Regions from separate parts of the Streptomyces sp. NPDC048623 genome, predicted to be linked through region 2. Evidence: riboswitches for the same ligand, from Rfam matches in the RefSeq annotation. Region 2 holds a riboswitch; each other region holds the start of a gene.

What was found. Region 2 has a riboswitch for cyclic di-AMP ahead of AB0C73_RS10980 (LysM peptidoglycan-binding domain-containing M23 family metallopeptidase). Riboswitches for the same ligand answer to the same signal wherever they lie in the genome.
Positions count from the first base shown of each region.
Region 1: another riboswitch for cyclic di-AMP. It lies ahead of AB0C73_RS29765 (M23 family metallopeptidase); the one in region 2 lies ahead of AB0C73_RS10980 (LysM peptidoglycan-binding domain-containing M23 family metallopeptidase).
Region 3: another riboswitch for cyclic di-AMP. It lies ahead of AB0C73_RS13455 (M23 family metallopeptidase); the one in region 2 lies ahead of AB0C73_RS10980 (LysM peptidoglycan-binding domain-containing M23 family metallopeptidase).

Region 1 covers NZ_JBEZHV010000026.1:18,713-25,893, forward strand. The annotation lists gene AB0C73_RS29755 (PrsW family intramembrane metalloprotease) at 188-1,480, shown strand; gene AB0C73_RS29760 (aldo/keto reductase) at 1,494-2,441, opposite strand; gene AB0C73_RS29765 (M23 family metallopeptidase) at 2,490-3,602, opposite strand; cyclic di-AMP (ydaO/yuaA leader) riboswitch at 3,614-3,761, opposite strand; gene AB0C73_RS29770 (PP2C family protein-serine/threonine phosphatase) at 3,963-5,084, opposite strand; gene AB0C73_RS29775 (MFS transporter) at 5,314-6,633, opposite strand; gene AB0C73_RS29780 (PLP-dependent cysteine synthase family protein) at 6,630-7,181, opposite strand, start outside.
Region 2 covers NZ_JBEZHV010000006.1:59,433-66,613, forward strand. The annotation lists gene AB0C73_RS10970 (STM4011 family radical SAM protein) at 1-718, shown strand, start outside; gene AB0C73_RS10975 (SGNH/GDSL hydrolase family protein) at 715-1,509, opposite strand; gene AB0C73_RS10980 (LysM peptidoglycan-binding domain-containing M23 family metallopeptidase) at 1,684-2,661, opposite strand; cyclic di-AMP (ydaO/yuaA leader) riboswitch at 2,666-2,854, opposite strand; gene AB0C73_RS10985 (tyrosine-protein phosphatase) at 3,195-3,992, shown strand; gene AB0C73_RS10990 (DUF6126 family protein) at 3,993-4,145, opposite strand; gene AB0C73_RS10995 (helix-turn-helix domain-containing protein) at 4,177-4,776, opposite strand; gene AB0C73_RS11000 (aspartate aminotransferase family protein) at 4,877-6,322, opposite strand; gene hpnH (adenosyl-hopene transferase HpnH) at 6,329-7,181, opposite strand, start outside.
Region 3 covers NZ_JBEZHV010000007.1:246,940-254,120, forward strand. The annotation lists gene AB0C73_RS13440 (GNAT family N-acetyltransferase) at 1-2,673, opposite strand, end outside; gene AB0C73_RS13445 (HPr family phosphocarrier protein) at 2,848-3,129, shown strand; gene AB0C73_RS13450 (GntR family transcriptional regulator) at 3,327-4,010, opposite strand; gene AB0C73_RS13455 (M23 family metallopeptidase) at 4,146-4,916, opposite strand; cyclic di-AMP (ydaO/yuaA leader) riboswitch at 4,929-5,094, opposite strand; gene AB0C73_RS13460 (pitrilysin family protein) at 5,288-6,655, opposite strand; gene AB0C73_RS13465 (pitrilysin family protein) at 6,682-7,181, opposite strand, start outside.

The sequences.
Region 1 (7,181 bases), on a different contig from region 2:
GCCGCACCGGACTTCGGCCGGCACCGAGTTGTCCACAGGCTGGAAGAACCCCCTCGCCGCTGTCGGTGCAGGTGGCTAGGGTCGTTGCGTGTCGTCGAATCCCATCGCCGGACCTGCCATCGAGCCCGGCTCCGTCCCCGCGCAGGCGGTCGCCCACGACCGGGCGTTCGTCCCCGCGCCCGCTCCCGTGCCCGCGCTCGAGAGCGAGCAGCCGGACTTCGCCGCCGTGCCGGAGCGGTCCAAGTGGCGCTACAAGCCGCGCAAGGCATTCTGGCGCAGCCGGGTGGTCCGGGCCGTCGCCGTGATCACCGTGCTCGCGCTGTGCGCGCTCGTGATCCTGGCGATCGTCCGGGACGAGACCGGCACCGAGGGCTTCCTCGTCGGCCTGGGCCTCGCCGTGCTGCCCGTCCCGCTGCTCGTCTTCGCGTTCCGCTGGCTCGACCGGGTCGAACCGGCACCCTGGAAGAACCTGCTGTTCGCGCTCGCCTGGGGCGCGTTCGCCTCCACCCTGATCGCGATCTTCGCCAACTCCTTCGCCGTGAAGTGGATCAGCAGCGCCCTGGCCGACCCCGGCTCGGCCGAGTCCCTGGGCGCGACCGCCGTCGCCCCGGTCGTGGAGGAGACCGCCAAGGGCGCCGCGGTGCTGCTGCTCTTCCTCTTCCGCCGCCGCGACTTCACGGGCCCGGTCGACGGCCTGGTCTACGCGGGCTTCACGGCCACCGGCTTCGCCTTCACCGAGAACATCCTCTATCTGGGCAACGCCTTCGGCGAGGACCAGGACCTCGGCTCGGGCGGACTCGGCGTCACGATGGCCACGTTCTTCGCGCGGGTCATCATGTCCCCGTTCGCGCACCCGCTGTTCACCTCGCTCACCGGGCTCGGCCTCGGCTTCGCCGCACTGCTCCCGGCGAGTGCCCGGTTCCGCCGCACCCGGATGTGGCTGCTGCCGCTCGGCGGCCTGCTGCTCGCGATGGGTCTGCACGCCACCTGGAACGGCTCGGCGAGCTTCCACCCGCTGGCGTTCGTCCTCGTCTACGGCATGTTCATGGTGCCGGTGTTCGCCCTGCTGACCTGGCTCGCGATATGGAGCCGGCAGAAGGAGCTGCGCACGATATCCGGCGAGCTCCCCGCCTACGCGACGGCCGGCTGGCTCGCCCTCGACGAGCCGCTCGCGCTCTCCTCGATGCGGGCCCGCGCGCTGGCCCGCGGCTATGCGGCCCGCAGCCTCGGCAAGCCGGGCGCGCAGGCGGTCGGCGAGTACGAGGCCTTCGCCACCACCCTGGCGTTCCTGCGCCACCGGGCCCGGCGCGGGCAGGTCGCGCAGGACTTCACCGCCCGCGAGCAGGAGCTGCTGCACCACCTGTGGCAGCGCCGCCGAATAGCCTCGCCCGCGCTGACGTACGCGGCGCGGGCGACCGGCCGGGTGTGGGTGCCGCCGCAGTACCTGGACTACGGCGGCTACAACCCGTACCGCAGCTGACGGCTCGGGGGCCTCAGGCCGCCGACGCCTCCGTGAGGACGGCGAGCTCGGCGTCGGTCAGCTCCAGGTCGGCGACCGCGAGGAGCGCCGGGAGCTGTTCGACCGTACGGGCCGAGGCGATCGGCGCGACGACGGTGGGGCGGGAGGCGAGCCAGGCGAGGGCGACGGTGGCGAGCTCGGCGCCACGGGCCTCGGCGACCGCGTCGAGGGCGGCGAGCACGCGCCGCCCGCGCTCGGTCTCCAGGTGCTTGCCGGCACCTGCGGCCCGGACGCTGTCCACGGCCTTGCCGGCGCGGTACTTGCCGGTGAGGAAGCCGGCCGCGAGGCCGTAGTACGGCACGGCCGCGAGGCCGCCCTGCGCGGCGGCGTCGAGCAGCGGGCCCTCGTAGGTGTCGCGGGAGACCAGGTTGTACTGCGGCTGGAGGGCGACATAGCGGGTGAGGCCCTCGGCCTCGGCGAAGTCGAGGGAGGCGCGCAGCCGCTCCGGGGAGAGGTTGGAGGCGGCGACGGCCCGCACCTTGCCGTCCTTCACCAGCTGGTCCATGGCGGTGACGATCTCCTCCACCGGCACGGACTCGTCGTCGAAGTGGGTGTAGTAGAGGTCGATGTGGTCGGTGCCGAGCCGGCGCAGCGACTCCTCGGCGGCGGCCTTGATGTTCGTGGCGCCCAGGCCCTTGAAGCCGGGGTGGGCGCCGACCTTGGTGGCGACGAGGATGTCGGAGCGGTTGCCGCGGGAGGCCATCCAGCGGCCGATCACCCTCTCGGACTCGCCGCCCTCGTTGCCCGGCGCCCAGGCCGAGTAGACATCCGCGGTGTCGACGAAGTTGCCGCCGGCGGCGGCGTAGGCGTCGAGCACCGCGAAGGACTGTGCCTCGTCGGCGCTCCAGCCGAAGACGTTGCCGCCGAGGGCGAGCGGGAAGACATGCAGATCGGAGGTGCCCAGCTTGCGGAGAGAAGTCATGAGGAGATCAACTCCGCGCGCCGCCACCGCTATTCCGGCGTCCAGGACTCAGACGGACAGGCCCTTGTCCTGGAGCCAGGCCATCGGGTCGATGCCGGTGCCGGACGGGGTGTGCACCTCGAGGTGGAGGTGGGGGCCCGTGACGTTGCCGGTGGCGCCGACGCGGCCGATGGTCTCGCCGGTGCCGACGGTCTGGCCGACGCCGACGGTCATGGAGGAGAGGTGGCAGTACCAGATCTCGGTGCCGTCCTCGAGCTCCAGGACGATCCGGTAGCCGTACGAGCCGGACCAGCCGGCCGACTTCACGGTGGCGCCGTGCACGGCCTTGACCGGGGTGCCGGTGGGGGCGGCGAAGTCCAGGCCGGTGTGGTAGCCGGAGGACCACATGGAACCGGCCTGGCCGAAGGTCGAGGTGATCGTGTACGAGGAGGTCGGCAGCGCGTAGCTGGCGGCGAGCTGGGCCAGGCGCTCGGCCTCGGCCTTCGCCGCCGCTTCCTCCTCGGCCTTCTGCTTGGCCTCGGCGGCCGCCTTCGCCTCCGCGTCGGCCTTGGCCTGGGCGTCCGCCGCGGCCTTCTCCGCCTCGGCCGCGGCCTTCTCGGCGGCGGCCTTCTCCGCGGCGGCCTGCGCGGCGGCGTCGGCGGCGGCCTGCTGCTGCTCGGCCTGCTGGAGGATGCGGGCGCGCAGCGCCTCGCCGGCGTCCGCCGTCGCCGTCTCGGTCCGCGCCTCGGCACCGGAGCCCTGGCCGGCGGTCTCGGTGGTGGTGTAGGTCAGCGCGGTGAGCGGCTGGGTGGCGTTGCCCGCGGTGTCCTCGGCACCGTCCCCGTCGACCGCGTCGATCAGCGCGCCGACGCCCGGCAGGCCGGAGGCGTCGGGCAGGTTGACGTCCGGCAGGGCGATCGAGACCGGCGGCTTCTGCTGCGCGGTGGCCAGGCCGCCCGCGCCGACGGCGGCGATGACACCGACACCGAGGACGGTGGAGGAACGTGCGAAGTTGGAGCGCTGCTTGACGACCCGGTGGCGTCCGCCGGCGCGGCTCTGCGCCCGCAGGGAGTCCTCGGTGGGGTTCCACTCCTCCGCGGCCCCGTCCAGATCGCCGCCCGCCGAGGCGGAGGTGCCGAAGGGGGCGAAGGGGGTTTGCGGAGCAGGGGTGTTGGACGCCACGGAGGCGCTCTCCTTTCCTTCCTTCTCGCCTACCGGGTTAGCTGACGGGTTCGGAGCAGGAAGGTCTCCTACGGACCGTGCCGCACGAGTGCGGTGGGGCCCGATTCACCCCAAGTGGTGGTTCCCCGGTTCCCTTGCGGGATTCGGCGCGTGCGCACGGTGCCGTCTCTTGCGACGGCTGGGACGACCGCGCTGCGTTATCGAACGTTAATAGACACGGCCCCCCGATTCCAAGCCGTTCCCCTTGATCATTAGCTGAATTAGGAGGGAATCGCCCGAGTTGAGCGCCCTTCAGAAAGGAGGAGATTCACAGCAGGAATCTGACGTTGCGTCAGTTGTTATCGCAGGGAGATCCTGCGACTACGCCGTGTCATGGCCGCCGCCCCCACCGTCCGGCGGCACCACACGCATCGTGCGGCGCCGCTCCGGCTGCCCCGCCGCCGGGCGGCTCACCGCGAGCAGCGCCATGTCGTCCGTCGTGTCCCCACCCGTGTGCAGGCGCACATCCGCCACCAGCGCGTCGAGCAGTTCCTCCGGCCCCGGGAAGATCCGCCCGTCGAGCCGCCCCCGCGGGTCGTAGAAGGTCCCCGTCGTGTCCCGCGCCTCCGAAAGACCGTCCGTGTAGAACAGCAGGGTCGCACCCGGCGGATACGGCGACACGTCCGCCCGGTCCGGCAGCACCGCCAGCTCCCCCATGCCCAGCGGCAGCGCGTGCTCCGTCGGCACCAGCGGCCTGACGCCCCCGTCCCCGTACAGCAGCAGCGGTTCGGGGTGCCCGCGGTTGACCACCCGTACGACCTGGTCACCGCCCGGGATCTCGGCGAGCACCGCCGTCGTGAAGCCCTCGAAGGCGTCGAACCCGGTGCGCCTCATGCCCTCCCGGGCCAGCGCCCGTTCGAGCCGCGCCGCGACCCCCTCCAGGGTCGCCTCCAGCTCGGCGGCCTCCCGGAACGCGCCGATGACCACCGCCACCGCCTCCACCGCGTCAAGCCCCTTGCCCCGGACGTCCCCGACCACGAGACGCACCCCGTAGGGGGTCTCCTGGACCGCGAACAGATCGCCGCCGATGAACGCGTCGGCCTGCGCCGCCTCGTACCGCGCCGCGATCTGCAGCCCGCCGATCCGCTCCTCCGGCGCCGGCAGCACCGCCTTCTGCGCCGTCTCGGCGATCACCCGCGCCGAGGCGAGACGTTCCCCGCTGCGCCGCACCACCCGGCTGATGAGCACGGCGAGCCCGGCGACCGTGAGGACCGTCAGGGACTCCGTGACCGCCTGGACCGTGTCGGCCGTGGTGCCGTAGTCGTGCAGCCCGAAGCTCGCCAGGACCGCCGCGATCCCGGTGAGCAGCGTCGTCAGGGTGGAGAAGAAGGGAGCGGCGATCAGCGGCGCCGCCGAGAAGAGAGGCGCCGCGGTGTAGACGGGCGGGGTGAGGAAGTCGTAGGCGACCCCGCCCAGGATCACCAGCGGGGGCAGGGCCCGCAGGAAACGCCGGGCGCCGCGGTACGCGTCCGAGGACGGAGACGTGGACGCGGACGCGGACGGGTGCCGGGAGGCGGACGCGTACCGGGACGAGCCGGGGCCGCCGTCGCCCCCGGGCCCACGCCGCGTTCCCGCTGCTCGCGCCACCCTGTGCTCCCTCCCCGGCCCGGTACATGCGTACGTACGTCCGTGTCGACGGCCGCGGACACCACCGCGACACCTCAGGGTGCCGTCAGCCCGCGCGGGTCGGCGACTCCTCCTCGGCCGACTGGCGTACGGCGGCGGCCGGGCGCTCCGCGAGCCGCCCGCCCCGCGCGAGCGCCGCCATGGCCGCCGCGCAGCCGAGCCCGACCGCGCACAGCACCAGCCACGGCGCCGCCGACCAGCCGGTCGCGTCGAGCAGCACGCCCGTCCCCAGGTTCCCCAGGGTGATGCCGATCCCGCAGACCGTGTTGTAGAGCCCGTAGTGGGTGGCGACCCAGCGCCCCCGGGACAGCGCCACGACGGTGTCCATCTCGTACGGGTAGAGCACCGCGTTCGCCACGGCGAGCACCGCCGCGCACAGCAGCAGCGCCACGAGCGGGCGCCCGAGCGCGGCCGGGACCAGGAACGCCGCGCCCATCAGCCCCAGCCCGAGCACCAGACACCGCTCCCGCGAGAGCCGCGCCCCGCACCAGGCGGTGATCCGTAGCTGCCCGGCGAGCGCCACCAGGGCCGACACCACGAACAGGGCCGTGGTCGCCGCCGTGCCGTCCGCGGCCAGCGGCAGCGCCAGATAGACCTGGAAGGACAGCACGTACGAGCCGGTCATCGCCAGCGAGAACAGCCAGAAGGTGCGGTTCGAGAGCACCGTGCGGAACTGCCCCCGCGCCGCCTCCCCGTCCGGGGCCGGGGTGGCCTCCGGGGCCGGGGTGGCCTCCGCCGCCTCCGCCGCCTTGTGCCGTACGGGCAGATGCCTCAGCTGTACGAGCGTGAGCCCGGCGAACAGCAGCGCCGCCACCCCACACGTCAGCCGGAACGACACCCCTGTCAGGGCCACCCCGACGAGCGGCCCGAGCAGGATGCCCGCCTGGTAGTACGCGTTGAACAGGGCGAACGCCTGGACGCGCCGCTCCTCCCCGGCCTCCGCCGCCAGATACGCGCGCACCGCCGGGTTGAACAGCGCCCCGGCCAGGCCCGTCGCGAGCGAGGCGGCGATCAGCCACGGCAGCGACTGCGCGAAGGCGAGCGCGCCGAAGCCGACGGTCCGCAGCGCGCACCCGGCCACGATCAGCGGCTTGAAGCCGAGCCGGTCGGCGAGCGCGCCGCCGACCAGGAACATGCCCTGCTGGGACAGGTTCCGGGCGCCGAGCACCAGGCCGACGGCCCAGGCGGCCATGCCGAGACCGCCGGCCAGATGGGCCGCCAGAAACGGCATCAGCATGTAGAAGCCGAGGTTGATGGTGAGCTGGTTGAGGAAGAGCAGCCGCACGGCCGGTTCGAAGGTGCGCGTCTGCTTCCAGATCCCGCCCTGGACGGGCACGGCCGTGGCCTTGTCCGTAGTCGCGCTCATCGGACCCGCTCCTCGCGGCTCGTACGGGCGGCGCGGTCGGCGCGGGCGGCCCGGTCGGCACGGGCGGCGCGGTCCAGGACCCTGCGGGTCCAGCCGCTGACCGGCTCGCCCTCGGCGAAGACGGCCGGCTCCTCCCGTACCGGACCGACGAGCAGACCGTGAGCCGTGCAGTACTCGTCGTTGAAGACGGTGTCGAAATAGCGCTGCGGCCCGTCGGGGAAGACGGCCGCGATCCGGGTGCCGCGCGGCCGGGTGCGGGCCAGCCAGCCGGCCACGAGCGCGACCGCGCCCACGCTCCAGCCGCCGGTCGCGAACTGCCGGGCGGCCAGGCGGCGGGCCGCCCGTACCGCCTCGGCCGGACCCACCCAGTGCACCTCGTCGAAAGCGCCGTGGTCCACGTTGCCCGGGTGGATGGAGGAGCCGAGACCGCGCATCAGGCGGGGGCCGGCGGGCAGGCCGAAGACGGTCGAGGCGATCGAGTCGACCCCGACGAGTTCCAGGGCCGGGCTCGAACCGGCGCGCAGCGCGCGGGAGATGCCGGCCGAGTG
Region 2 (7,181 bases):
CGGGCAGACCGGCGACCGGCTGCGGATCCTGTTCACGCCGTGGGGCGAGGGTCTGGTGCGGTCCTGGTACCGGCGGACGCTGGTCGAGCTGTCGCGCCTCCCGCACGTGGAGCGGGTGGCGATCCAGACCAATCTGAGCTGCCGCACCGAGTGGCTGGCCGAGGCCGACCTGGACACGGTGGCCCTGTGGTGCACCTACCACCCGGGCCAGACGCCGTACGAGCGCTTCCTCGGCAAGTGCCGGGAGCTCGCGGCGCGCGGGGTGCGCTTCAGCGTGGGGATCGTCGGGCTGCCCGAGCACCGGGAGCACGCCCGGCGGCTGCGCGCGGAACTGCCGGAGCAGGTGTACCTGTGGGTGAACGCGGCCGAGGGCCACACGTACACGGACGCGGAGGCCGCGGACTGGACGGCGCTCGACCCGCTCTTCCCGTACAGCCGGCATCCGCACCCCTCGGCGGGGCTGCCGTGCCGCACCGGCGAGTCGGTGGTCTCGGTGGACGGCGACGGGACGGTACGGCGCTGCCACTTCGTGAAGGCCGAGCTCGGCAACCTCTACGACGGCTCGTACCGGGCGGCGCTGCGGCCCCGGCCGTGCCCGCTGGCCGTGTGCGACTGCCACATCGGCTACGTCCACCTGGAGACGCTGCCGTTGTACGACGTGTTCGCCGGGGGCGTCCTGGAACGCGTCCCGGCGCACATCGCGGCGCACACGCCCTAGAGCGGCATCAGGTCGGGGCGCTTCGCCTCGACGTGGTCGCCGGAGCTCTCGCCGCGCAGTCGGCGCCCGATCCACGGGACCAGGTACTCCTTGGCCCAGTGGATGTCGTCCTTGCGGACCTCCAGGGTGCCGCGCGGCGGCTCCGGGGGCCATGCCTGCTCCGGGTCGGCCGGCACCGCCATGCCGAGGACCTGGGCGGCGCGCAGCGCGACCCGGGTGTGGCCCTCGGGCGAGAGGTGGAGCCGGTCGTCGTCCCAGGCCCGCCGGTCCTGGACGGACTTCAGCGACCACAGGTCGAGCACCGGGCAGTCGTACCGGTCGGCGATGGCCCGTACGTGCCCGTTGTACGTGGCGATCTTGCCGCGCAGGTGCTTGAGCAGGGTCACGTCACGGGTGTCGAAGCCGGTCGTCACCATGACGGTGCCGACGGCCGAGGTGAGGTCGGCCACGGCGCGCTCGAAGCGCTCGGCCACGTCGTCGGGGTCGGTGCCGGGGCGGATGATGTCGTTGCCGCCGGCGCAGAAGGTCACGAGGTCGGGGGCGAGTTCCTTCGCCCGCGGGACCTGCTCCGCGACGATCTGGTCGAGAAGGCGCCCCCGTACGGCGAGGTTGGCGTACCGGAAGCCGTCCTGCTCCGGCAGCTCGTCGGCGAGCAGGACCGCGAAGCGGTCCGCCCAGCCGACATACGTCCCGTCGGGGCCGGGGTCTCCGACGCCCTCGGTGAAGCTGTCGCCGATCGCCGCGTACGACCCGAATGCGTTCTTGTCTGTAGATCTCGAATCGTCTGCCACGGGACCACATCTTTCCCCGCCCTGTGTGACCTACGCGACCGTAAGGAGGGGTTGACGCAGGGTGACATATGCCACCGCTAAAGATTCCGCCAAGCCGGAATACGCCGGTGGCCCGGCATGTGCATGCCGGGCCACGGGGTGTCGGGAGGCTGCCGACGTGACGTCGGACGCCCGTCAGATGCTCACGCCGTGCTGGCGCAGGACGGCCAGCGGGTCGATGTCGGAACCGTAGTCCGGCCCGGTGCGCATCTCGAAGTGCAGGTGCGGGCCGGTGACGTTGCCGGTGGCGCCGGAGAGGCCGATCTGCTGGCCGCCGCTCACGGTCTGGCCGGCGGAGACGGACAGCGAGGAGAGGTGGGCGTACTGGGAGTAGGTGCCGTCGGCGTGCTTGATGACGACCTGGTTGCCGTAGGCGCCGCCCCAGCCGGCGGAGTACACGACGCCGGGGCCGACCGCGTGGACGGTGGTGCCGGTGGAGGCGATGAAGTCGACACCGGTGTGGTAGCCGGAGGACCACATGGAGCCGGAGGCGCGGTACGGGGTGGAGATGCCGCCGCTGACGGGGGCGACCCAGCCGGAGGAGGTGGTGGCGCCGGCCGAGGAGGACGAGGCCGAAGAGGAGGAAGAGGAGCTCGCGGCGGCCGGGGCCGAGGCGCGCTCGCTGCCGCGGGAGGCGCGGGAGGGCGCGGTGTCACCGTTCTTGGCGGAGCTCTTCGGCGCGGCGGCCTTGGGAGCCGGGGCGGCCGGGGCGGCCTTGGCGGGAGCGGCCTTGGCGGGGTTCTTGGCGCCGAGGGTGAGCTTCATGCCGGGGAGGATCAGCGAGGGGTTCCCGCCGACGACCTGGCGGTTGTCGCGGTACAGCTTCTGCCAGCCGCCGGCCAGGTGGTGCTCGGTGGCGATCTTCGACAGGTAGTCGCCGCGCACGACGGTGTAGCTGGTGCCCGCGGCGGCCGGGGCCTTGGCGGGGGTGACGGCGGCGGGCGCGACGGCGGCGACGGCCTGGCGGGCGGCCGGGGCGGCCTGCTCGGCGGCGTGCGCGCCGGTGGCGCCGATCAGCGGGAGGGCGACGACGGCGCCTCCGGCGCCGGCGGCCACGAACCCGCGGGTGATCGGGTTGGCCTTGGTACGGCGGTGCTTACCCTTCGCGGGCATGACGGTTTCCTCTCCGTCGCCTGCGAGGTGAGCTGTCGGGTTCGGACGGGAGATGTCCGGTCGCGCGGTCGCACGACTTCACCCCGAGCCGTCCTTCTTCGAAGGGGCCGGCGTCTTACCTGGGTCCCCCGCTCCTGCCGTTCACGGGTGAGTGCGGATTCCGGTCGGCGGCAGGATTCGGCGGTCCGTCCGGAGTGAGCGCGACGCTAGACGAGCGGGGACGACGGGAACAAGCCACCGGTTCCACTCGATCTCGAATTCCTTGATATCCGCCCGGAATTCCGGTCACCCTCCGTGGATGACGGTCTCTCGATCCCCCTTTGCCGAGGGGAATTTGGAAAAGACGATCAGGCACGGTCCGTCATGTTTATGACGCTGCTCACGCCCGCGAGCCCATCTCCCCTGCAACCAGGGCGCCTTATACCCAATCACTCAATACGGACAGATCGCCCATTCCATCCCGATGGGGTGTCCCTGGGGCCCGCCCGCGATGATGATTGCGCCAGGAACCGATCTCAAGAGCAGGAGCAACCGTGACGCGAGCGACGACCGAGCCCGAACTCACCGGCGTACGCAACTTCCGCGACCTGGGCGGACTGCCGACCGTGGACGGCCGGTCCGTGCGCCCCGGGCGGCTTTTCCGCAGCGGTCACCTGGCGCACGCCACGCCCGAGGACGCGGCCTTCCTCACCACCCTGGAGCTGCACACGGTCTTCGACTTCCGCAACGAGGCGGACCGGCGCATCGAGGGCGCGGACGTGGAACTCCCGGGCGTACGGAACGTGAACATTCCGCTCAACGACCCGGCCGACGGCAAGGAGTTCTGGAAGCTCGTCCGCGACGGGGACCTGGCGCAGCTGCGGGGGATCCTGGGCGACGGCAAGGCGGCGGCCCGGATGTCCGATTCGTACCGGAAGATGATTGTCGCGCGGACCGCCGAGCACAGCCGGATCCTGCACGAGATGGCCGAGGACAGCGTCCCCGCCCTGATGCACTGCGCGGCCGGCAAGGACCGGGCCGGTCTCGCCATCGCCATATCGCTGCTCGCGGTCGGCGTGGAGCGCGAGGCGATCGAGGCGGACTACGTGAAGTCCAACGCCCCGCACCGCCGCTACAAGGTGCAGCGCAGCTCCACCGCCCCGGACGGCATGTCGCCCGAGGTGATGGAGCTGCTCGCGCCGCTGTTCGACGCGCGGGTGGAGTATCTGCGGGCCGCCTTCGGGACCATCGAGGAGACCTGGGGCTCGGTCGAGGCCTATCTGGCGGAGGGCCTGACGCTCGCCCCGGAGACCCGGGAGCGGCTGCGCGCGCGGCTGCTCACGACGGCGTAGCTACTTCGCGCCGCCCAGCGTGAAGAGCAGGTAGAGGAACCCGGCGAAGAGGTGGCCGGCGATCAGGTACGCGAAGAGCCGGAGCACCAGGCCCTTGGGGAACTTGCCGTCGCCGCGTTCCTCGCCGGTGACATCTAGGGACTTCTCGGACATGTCAGCCCTTTCTGGTGGTCAGCGCTGAGGGTCAGCGGCCGTGCGGGGTGCCGTCGCCGAGGCACAGGTCGGCGGCGGGGCTCTGCATGAGCGTGTGGACGAAGAGCACCTCGGCGCCGGCCTGTCCGGCCGCGCCGATCCGGTGCGGGGTGAGCGAGTCGTAGTGCGCGCTGTCCCCGGGGTCGAGGAGGTGCACGGTGTCGCCGAGGGCGAGCCGGACCTGCCCCTCCAGGACGTGCAGCCACTCCTCGCCGGGATGGACGCGCACGATGTCGGCCCGGGTCGCGTACGGGATGTGGACCCGCAGCGCCTGCATGGCCCGGCCCGCGCCGCCGGCCTGCCGGTAGATCCAGCCGTCGGCCTCGACCGGCTCGGAGCGCCCGGCCCGGACGACCGGGTCGCGCTCCGGCGGCGCCTCGCCGAGCAGCTCGGAGACCGTCGTACCGTAGATTCGGGCGAGGGCGAGCAGCATCGGCAGCGAGGGCTGCCGGTTCCCCGTCTCCAGGCGCGACAGATGCGCCGGCGAGAGCCCGGCCCGCTGGGCGGCCGCCTCCAGGGTGAGCCCGCGCCGCCGGCGCAGGGCCCGCAGCTGGGGGGCGACGTCCGGTACGACGTCGGTGACGTGGTCCATGCGTCCATTGCGCCAGGCTTGTGCCTCTGAGGCAACTTTCTTGCCCCAGAGGCAAAACCCCGATGGAGCCGGGCCTCCGGCGGGCCGGCCCGTAAGCCCGCTACCGCTGCGCGACCGCCTGCTTGACCAGTGTCTTCCCGAAGTCCCACATCAGTCCGCCGCCCCCGTGGGCGTCGTCCATCACCGCCGTGAAGGCGGTCACGAAGCGGTCGATGTCCGCCTCGTCGATGATCAGCGGCGGGATCAGCTTGATCACCTCCAGGTGGTCCCCCGACACCTGGGTCAGGATGTGGTGGCGCTGGAGCAGCGGCACCACGACCATCTGGGCGAAGAGTCCCTTGCGGGCCGCCTGGAGCATCGTCCAGCGGCTGCGCAGGCCCAGCGAGGACGGGCGGCCGAACTCGATCCCGATCATCAGCCCGCGGCCCCGGATCTCCTTGAGGAGCTCGTAGCGCGGGACGAGCTCGCGCAGGCGCGAGGCGAGCAGCTCGCCCACCCGGCGCACCCGCGCCACGGTGTCCTCGGACTCCATCACCGAGAGCACCGCGAGCCCGGCGGCCATGGCCTGGGCGTTCCCGCCGAAGCTGGCGGAGTGGACCAGGACCCGGTCCATCGAGGAGTAGACCTTCTTGAAGATCCAGTCCTTGCCGAGGGTGGCGCTCACCGGCACATAGCCGCCGGAGAGGGCCTTGGCGACGCAGACCAGGTCCGGCTCGACGCCCTCCTCGTGCTGGTACGCGTAGAAGTCGCCGGTCCGGCCGAGGCCGGTCTGCACCTCGTCGGCGATCAGCAGCGCGCCGTGCCGGTGCAGGAGGTCCTGGGCGGCGCGCAGGAAGCCGGGCGGGGCCTCGTGCACGCCCTTGCCCTGGATCGGCTCGACGATGAAAGCGGCCACGTCGCCCTTGCGCAGCTCCCGCTCCAGGGCGTCGAGGTCGCCGAGCGCGATCGGGGTGTCCGGGAGGAGCGGCGCGAAGCCGTCCCGGAAGCCGTCCTCGCCGTTGACGGAGAGGGAGCCGGTGGTGAGGCCGTGGAAGGCGTGCGCGCAGTAGACGATCCTCGGCCGGCCGGTGGCGTACCGGGCGAACTTGAGGGCGGTCTCGACGGCCTCGGTGCCGCTGTTGCCGAAGAAGACCCGGTCGAGGTGCGGGCTGTGCGCGAGCAGCCGCTCGGCGAGGAGTCCGGGCAGCGGCGGGCAGTCGAAGCGGGTGAGGTCGGCGAGCTGCGCGTCGAGCACGTCGTGCAGCGCCTGCCGGACGACGGGGTGGTGCCGGCCCAGGCCCATGACGCCGAAGCCGGCGAGCATGTCGAGGTGGTCGTTGCCGTCGGCGTCCCAGAAGTGGGCGCCCTCGGCCCGCTCGTAGACCTTGTCGAAGCCGATGGTGTGCAGCATGCGCGGGAGCTGGTGGTTGAGGTGGCGGGCGTGCAGCTCGTAGCGCTCGCCACCGCGCTCGGCGAGCAGTGCCCGCAGGTCGAACGTGCCGCGGGGGCCGGACTCCCCCGTCGTGCGGGGTCCGGACTCCCCCGTCGTGGCCGGGTCACCCGTCATCGTGCGTCACCCGTTTCCGTTGACGGTCTCGCGCACCGCGCGGAGCGACTCCTTGAGCGAGCCCATGGTGGCGAGGACGGCGGTGGGCTCGTAGCCGCAGTGCGCCATGCAGTTGGCGCAGCGCGGGTCCCGGCCGCGGCCGTACTTGTCCCAGTCCGTCTCCTCGATGAGTTCGCGGTACGTCGGGACGTAGCCGTCGCTCATCAGATAGCAGGGGCGCTGCCACCCGAAGAGCGAGTAGTTGGGGATCGCCCACGCGGTGCAGGGGAAATCGGCCTTGCCTTCGAGGAAGTCCAGGAAGAGCGGCGAATGGTTCAGACGCCAGCGGCGCCGGTTTCCACCCGCGAAGGCCTTCTTGAAGAGCTCCCTGGTCTGCTCGACCCCCAGGAAGTGTTCCTGGTCGGGAGCCTTCTCGTAGGCATAGGCGGGCGAGATCATCATTTCGTCGACCTGCAGGTCGTCGTTGAGGAAATTGAGCACCTCGATGACGGTCTGCGGGGTGTCGGTGTTGAAGAAGGTGGAATTGGTGGTGACCCGGAAACCGCGCCGCTTGGCCTCCTTGATCGCCGCGACCGCCTCGTCGAACACCCCCTCCTTGGCCACCGATTCGTCGTGTCGCTCACGCAGCCCGTCGATGTGCACGGCGAACGCGAAATACGGGGAGGGCGTGAACTTGTGCAGGTTCTTGCGCAGCAGCATGGCGTTGGTGCAGAGGAAGACGTACTTGCGCTTGGCCACCAGCTGGCGTGCGATCTCGTCGATCTGAGGGTGCATCAGCGGCTCGCCGCCGGCGATCGAGACCATCGGCGCCCCGGACTCCAGGACGGCGCCGACCGCCTGGGCCACCGGCATGCGCTGC
Region 3 (7,181 bases), on a different contig from region 2:
GGGGACGAGCCGGTGGGACATGTCGCCGAGGAGTTCGGAGGCGGCGCCGGAGATGCCGAAGGAGAGGAAGGCGCCGACGGCGGGGTCGATGGCGGAGCGCACGACGGTGTCGACGCCCCGGGGGACCATGGCCTGGACGACCGGCTGGAGCTCCTCGGGCTTGCCGAGGGTCGCGGTGAGCTCGGCGTACGCGGTGCGCAGCTGCTCCTCGGTGGCCAGGTCGAGGCGTACGCCGCCGAGGTCGGGGCGGTGGCGCAGATGGGGCGCGGTGGTCTTGAGGGCGACGGGCAGGCCGAGCCGGGCGGCGGCCCGTACGGCCTCGTCGGCGCTGGGCGCGGGAAGCGTGGGCAGCACCTCGATCCCGTAGTGGCCGAGCAGGGCGCGGGTGGCGTCGGCGTCGAGGGTGACGCCGCGCGGGTCGGCGTCCGGTCCGCCGAGGGCGCCCTCGATGAGGGCGGCGGCGCCGGGCTCGTCGATGCGGTCGAACTCGGGGACGCGGCCGGGGTCGGCGGCCTGGCGGCGCCACTGGGCGTAGCGGACGGATGCGGCGAGGGCGCGGACGGCGCGCTCGGCGGCGGGGTACGCGGGGATGACGCCGGGCTCGGGGGCCGCGGGGGCGACGGGGGGCTCCGGCGCGGCCGCGGCTGCCCGTACGGCCGGGGCCTGCGGCGCGGCGGCGGAGGAGGCGGCGGAGGAGGCGGAGGCGGTGCCAGGTTCAGGGGCGGTGCCGGGCTCAGCGGCGGCCCCGGGCTCAGCGGCGGTCGTCCGGGCCGCGCGGCGCGCCGGGCCCGTGCGGGCGGCTTCGGACAAGGCTTCGGCGAGTGCGCCCATCTCCACATGGACGACGACCACCGGCTTGGCCGGCCCGGGCGCGGCGGTGACGGCGGAGCGGAGGGCGGCGGCGAGCACCTCACCGTCGCCGGACTCGGTGGCTCCGTTCTCCCCGACCCAGGGGATCGCCGTGACGACGACGGCGTCGCAGGCGTCGTCGGCGAGGGCGGCGTTCAGCGCGGTGCGGAAGTCGGCGGGGGTGGCGCCGGTGGTGAGGTCGCGCGGCCGCAGCGGGCGCAGTCCCTCGGTGAGGCAGGCGTCGTAGGCGAGCAGGCCGAGGGACTCGGAGTTGCCGAGGATGGCGACCCGGGGGCCGGCCGGCAGCGGCTGCTCGGCGAGCAGGAGGCCGGCGTCGACGAGTTCGGTGACGGTGTCGACGCGGATGACGCCGGCCTGCCGCAGGAGCGCGGAGACGGTGGCGTGCGGGATACGGGTGACGGGGACGCGGTGTCCGGGCGGGGCGCTGCCGCTGTGCCGGGCGCCCTTGACCACCACGACCGGCTTGACGGCGGCGGTGCGGCGGGCGAGCCGGGTGAACTTCCGGGGGTTGCCGATGGACTCCAGGTAGAGGAGCACGACGTCGGTGGCGGGGTCGTCGTACCAGTGCTGGAGCAGGTCGTTGCCGGAGACGTCCGCGCGGTTGCCGGCGGAGAGGAAGGAGGACAGGCCCGCGCCGCGCCGGTGCAGTCCGGCGAGCAGGGCGATGCCGATGGCGCCGGACTGGGTGAAGAGCCCGATCCGGCCGGCGGCCGGCATCTGCGGGGCGAGGGAGGCGTTCAGGCGGACGGACGCGGCCGTGTTGATGATTCCGAAGGCGTTGGGCCCGATGATCCGCATGCCGTACGAGCGGGCCTGGCGGACCAGCGCGCGCTGGCGCTCGCGGCCCTCGGGCCCGCTCTCGGCGTAGCCGGCGGACAGCACGACCAGGCCGCGCACGCCGTGCTCGCCGCAGTCGGCGACGGTCTCGGGGACCCGCTCGGCGGGGACGGCGACGACGGCGAGGTCGACGGGTTCACCGATGGCGGCGACGGAGCGGACGGCGGGGACGCCCTCCAGTTCGTGCGGTCCCTCGTCCAGGGCGGCGTTCACCGCGTGGACGCGGCCGGTGTAGCCGGCGTCGAGGAGGTTGCGCAGGACGGTGCGGCCGACGCCGCCGGGGGTGCGGCCGACGCCGATCACGGCGACGGAACCGGGGGCGAGGAGGCGCTGTACGGAGCGGGCCTCGGCGCGCTGTTCGCGGGCGCGCTGGACGGCGAGGGAGCGGTCGGTGGGCTCCAGGTCGAGGTGGAGGTGGACGGTTCCGTCCTCGAAGCTGCGCTTCTGGGTGTACCCGGCGTCCGTGAACACCTTGATCATCTTGTTGTTGGCGGGCAGCACCTCGGCGGCGAACCGGCGGATCCCGCGCTCGCGGGCGACGGCCGCGATGTGTTCGAGCAGCGCGGAGGCGACGCCGCGGCCCTGGTGGGCGTCCTGCACGAGGAAGGCGACCTCGGCCTCGTCGGCGGGCGCCGAGGCGGGGTGGCCCTGGTCGTTGATCCGGTCGTAGCGCACGGTGGCGATGAACTCGCCGCCGACGGTCGCCGCGAGGCCGACCCGGTCCACGAAGTCGTGGTGGGTGAAGCGGTGCACGTCCTTGGCGGACAGGCGCGGGTAGGGCGCGAAGAAGCGGTAGTACTTCGACTCGTCCGAGACCTGCTCGTAGAAGCTGACCAGCCGGTCCGCGTCGTCGGCGGTGATCGGCCTGATCCGCGCGGTGCCGCCGTCCCGGAGGACGACATCCGCTTCCCAGTGGTCCGGATACGCGTGCTCCGGCTGCCCCGACTGCTCCGAACCCCTCTGCATGGGGCAAGCCTACGGCCGGGGTCCGACAGGGGCACGGGTCGCGTGGCCCCGGTCCGCCGGGCAGTCTAGGGAGGGCCGAACGGCCGTCCGGCCGGGGCCGGAGGTCGGTACGAGCACCTCGTCACCCATGAGAGACTGGTCTAGACAATCGCTGAAAGTTGAAGGGCAACCACCATGGCTGAGCGCCGCGTCAACGTCGGCTGGGCCGAGGGCCTGCACGCCCGCCCCGCCTCCATCTTCGTCCGTGCCGCCACGGCCTCCGGCGTCCCCGTGACGATCGCCAAGGCGGACGGCAACCCGGTCAACGCCGCGTCCATGCTCGCGGTGCTCGGCCTGGGTGCCCAGGGCGGCGAGGAGATCGTGCTCACTTCGGAGGCCGACGGCGCCGAGATCGCGCTCGACCGCCTGGCGAAGCTGGTCGCCGAGGGGCTCGACGAGCTCCCCGAGACCGTCTGACCCGTCACCTCCCCGACGACGGATCACGGAACGCCGTGTCCCCCGGCTCCTCCCGGGCGGACGCGGCGTTTTCGTTTTCCCGCACCTTTCGTGTGCCGTCTACACTCCATTCCCGCTTCCGCGGGAATGCACGGACGAATTCAGGGCAGCACGAAACGGGCCGGGGAATTCTCACCTCTTTGTATACGGCGCCCGCGTTAATTCCGCGGTCCCGCACTGTTTACGGCATGTTGCGAAACCCTCACGCGCGGCCGGTCCGTCCGTTTCAGACGGTGCAGCGGGACCGACCGCTCCACGTGCAGCGCGGTCAGCGCGCGGGCCCGCTCGGCGTCCCGGCGGGCCACCGCGTCCACGATCGCCCCGTGCTCGGCCCACGCCTCGGCGGGCCGCTCGGCCGGCTCGACCGCGTACATCCAGGCGATCTTGTGCCGCAGCTGGGTGAGCAGCGTGGTGAGCGGCGGGCTGCCCGAGGCCTGTGCCAGCGTCTCGTGGAACCAGCCGCCGAGCGCGGCCAGGTCCGCGCCGCGCCCGTCCCTGGCGCGCTCCTGACCGATCCTGACCAGGCCGCGCAGGACCTTGAGGTGGGCGTCGGTGCGCCGCTGCGCGGCCCGCGCGGCACCCATCGGTTCCAGCAGGGAGCGCATGTCGAGCAGATCGGCGGCCTCCTGCTCACCGGGCTCGGCGACATGGGCGCCGGCGTGCCGGCGGCTCACCACGAAGCCCTCGGACTCCAGGGTGCGCAGCGCCTCGCGGACCGGGACGCGGGAGACCCCGTAGCGGCGGGCCAGCTGCTCCTCGGTGAGCCGGGCGCCCCGCGCGTACACCCCGGAGACGATGTCGTCCCGGATCGCCGTGCATACCGATTGCGCGGGAATGCGCATCTGAGACCTCCGATTTCGTCCGCGTCCTGCGACTCTATTGCAGGACGCCGGAAATTCCGACGGCGCCCGTTGGAAACGGACGCAAAAATGCCCCGACTCGAAACCAGCCGGGGCATTTTTACTGAAGTGGGACCGTCAGACGCTCACGCCGCGGGCGCGGAGGTAGCTGATCGGGTTGATGTCGGAGCCGTACTCGGCGGTGGTGCGCGCCTCGAAGTGGAGGTGCGGGCCGGTGGAGTTGCCGGAGGAGCCGGAGACGCCGATCTGCTCGCCGGGGGTGACCTTCTGGCCGACGTACACGCGGATGGCGGAGAGGTGGCCGTACTGGGTGTACGTGCCGTCGTTCATCCGGATCACGATGTTGTTGCCGTAGGCGCCGCCCCAGCCGGCCTCGACGACGGTGCCGGAGCCCACGGAGACGACCTTGGTGCCGTAGGCGGCGTGGAAGTCGATGCCGGAGTGACTGCCGGAGGACCAGAGCGAGCCGCCGGCCTTGTAGCCGGTGCTCACGTACGAGCCGGCCACGGGGAGCTGGAAGGAGGCGAGGCGCTTGCGCTCGGCCTCACGGGCGGCGCGCTCCTTGGCCTCGCGGATCTCCTTGGCGCGGGCCTCGGCCTTGCGCTTGGCCTCGGCGGCGGCCCGGACGCGGGCGGCCTCCTCGGCGGCGGCCTTCTCCTGGGCGGACGCCTGGGCGTCGACCCGCTCGGCGAGGGACTCCTCGGCGATCACCTGGGTGAGGCCGGTGTCCTCCACGGAGGGGCTCTCCGTGTCGGCGGCGAGCGCCGGGGAGGCCAGGGTGCCGATGACGCCGGTGGTGGCGAGAGTCGCCATGCCGGCGAAGCCCGCGCCGCGGCGCGCCATCCGGCTCGAACCACGATGCTTCCCGGTGGCACGGGTGAACGCCATGTAGTGGCTGGTCCTTTCCTTCCCTCTCGCCTACCGGGTTAGCTGACGGGTTCGGAGCAGGAAGGTCTCCTACGGGCCCCTCCGCGCGGAGCGAAGGCGTCCGATTCACCCCAGGGACTGCGTATGGGTCCCCGGCTCCCCAGGCTCGCGCCTTGCGGGGACTCGGCGATGACTGTCCGTTGCCGCGGACGCGGCGTCGTGCAGTGGCCGGACAGCCGCATCGACGCTAGGCCGATCACCTTTCAATAACCAAACGGACACGGGTTTTTGTAAGACATGCCACAGGGCATTCACCCACAGCACTCTGCAATACGGACAAACAGGAGGACCCCGACGAACCAGCCGTCGGGGTCCCTGTGACGGCGGCTCAATCAGCCGGTGACGACGGTCACTTCGCCGATGCCGAGCGCCCGCACCGGGTCCGCGATCTGCGCCGCGTCGCCGACGAGCACCGTCACGAGCCGGTCCACCGGGAAGGCGTTGACGACCGCGGCGGTCGCCTCCACCGTGCCCGTCGCGGCGAGCCGCGCGTACAGATGGGCCTGGTAGTCGTCCGCGAGGTGCTGCTCGACCTGGTCGGCGAGCGTCGCCGCGACCGAGGCGGCCGTCTCGTACTTGAGCGGGGCCACGCCCACCAGGTTCTGCACGGCGACGTCACGCTCCGTGTCCGTCAGCCCCTCGGCGGCCAGGGTGCGCAGCACCTTCCACAGGTCGTCGAGTGCCGGACCGGTGTTGGGGGTGTCGACCGAGCCGCTGATGGCGAGCATCGACGCGCCGTGGCCCTCGCCGTCGGAGCGCAGCACCTGGCCGAAGGCCCGTACGCCGTAGGTGTAGCCCTTCTCCTCGCGCAGGACGCGGTCCAGGCGGGAGGTGAGGGTGCCGCCGAGGCAGTACGTGCCGAGCACCTGGGCCGCCCAGACGCTGTCGTGGCGGTCGGCGCCGACGCGGCCGATGAGCAGCTGCGTCTGCACGGCGCCGGGCCGGTCCACGATGACGACCCGTCCGGTGTCGTCGGCGGTGACGGGCGGCATCGGGCGCGGCGCGGCGGGCTTGCCGCTCCAGGTGCCCAGGGTGTCGGCGAGCTCCTTGTCCAGGTCGACACCGGTGAGGTCGCCGACCACGACGGCCGTGGCGGCGGCCGGGCGCACATGCGCGTCGTAGAAGGCGCGCACGGCGGCGGCGTCGATCGCGGCGACGGTCTCCTCGGTGCCCTGGCGCGGCCGGGACATGCGCGCGCCGGCCGGGAACAGCTCCTTGGAGAGCTGCTTGGCGGCGCGGCGGGACGGGTTGGCCGTCTCGTGCGGGATCTCGTCGAGGCGGTTGCGCACCAGGCGCTCGACCTCGCTCTCGGCGAACGCCGGGGCGATCAGGGCCTCGGCGAGCAGGCCGAGCGCCTTGGGCAGCCGGGAGACCGGGACCTCCAGGGAGACCCGTACGCCGGGGTGGTCGGCGTGCGCGTCGAGGCTGGCGCCGCAGCGCTCCAGCTCGGCGGCGAACTCCTCGGCGGTGTGCCGGTCGGTGCCCTCGGACAGGGCCCGGGCCATGATCGTGGCGACACCGTCCAGGCCCTCGGGCTCGGCGTCGAGCGGCGCGTCGAGGAAGATCTCGACGGCCACCACCTGCTGGCCGGGGCGGTGGCAGCGGAGCACCGTGAGCCCGTTGTCGAGCGCGCCGCGCTCCGGGGCCGGGAAGGCCCAGGGCTTGGCCTCGCCGGCCTGCGGCTGCGGGTGGAACTCCATGCTCGTCAAAGACGCGGCAGCGTCGGTCACTGGTCCGCTCCCTCTTCCTCGTCGCTGTCGGTCTCGTCGGCCGTGCCGCCCACCGGCTCGTAGACGAGCACGGCGCGGTTGTCGGGCCGCAGCCGGGCGGCGGCGACCTCGCGCACCTCGTCGGCGGTGACGTCGAGGACCCGGTCGACGGCGGTCAGCGCCAGCTGCGGGTCGCCGAACAGCACCGCGAAGCGGCAGAGTTCGTCGGCGCGGCCGGCGACGGTGCCGAGCCGGTCGAGCCACTCGCGCTCCAACTGGGCCTGGGCGCGCTCCATCTCCTCGGCCGTGGGGCCGTCGGCGGCGAACCGGGCGAGCTCCTCGTCGACGGCCGCCTCGATCGCCGGCACCTCGACGCCGCCGGAGGTCTTGACGTCCAGCCAGCCGAGCGAGGGCGCGCCGGCGAGCCGCAGCAGGCCGAAGCCGGCGGCGACGGCGGTGCGGTCGCGGCGCACGAGCCGGTTGTGCAGCCGGGAGGACTCGCCGCCGCCGAGGACGG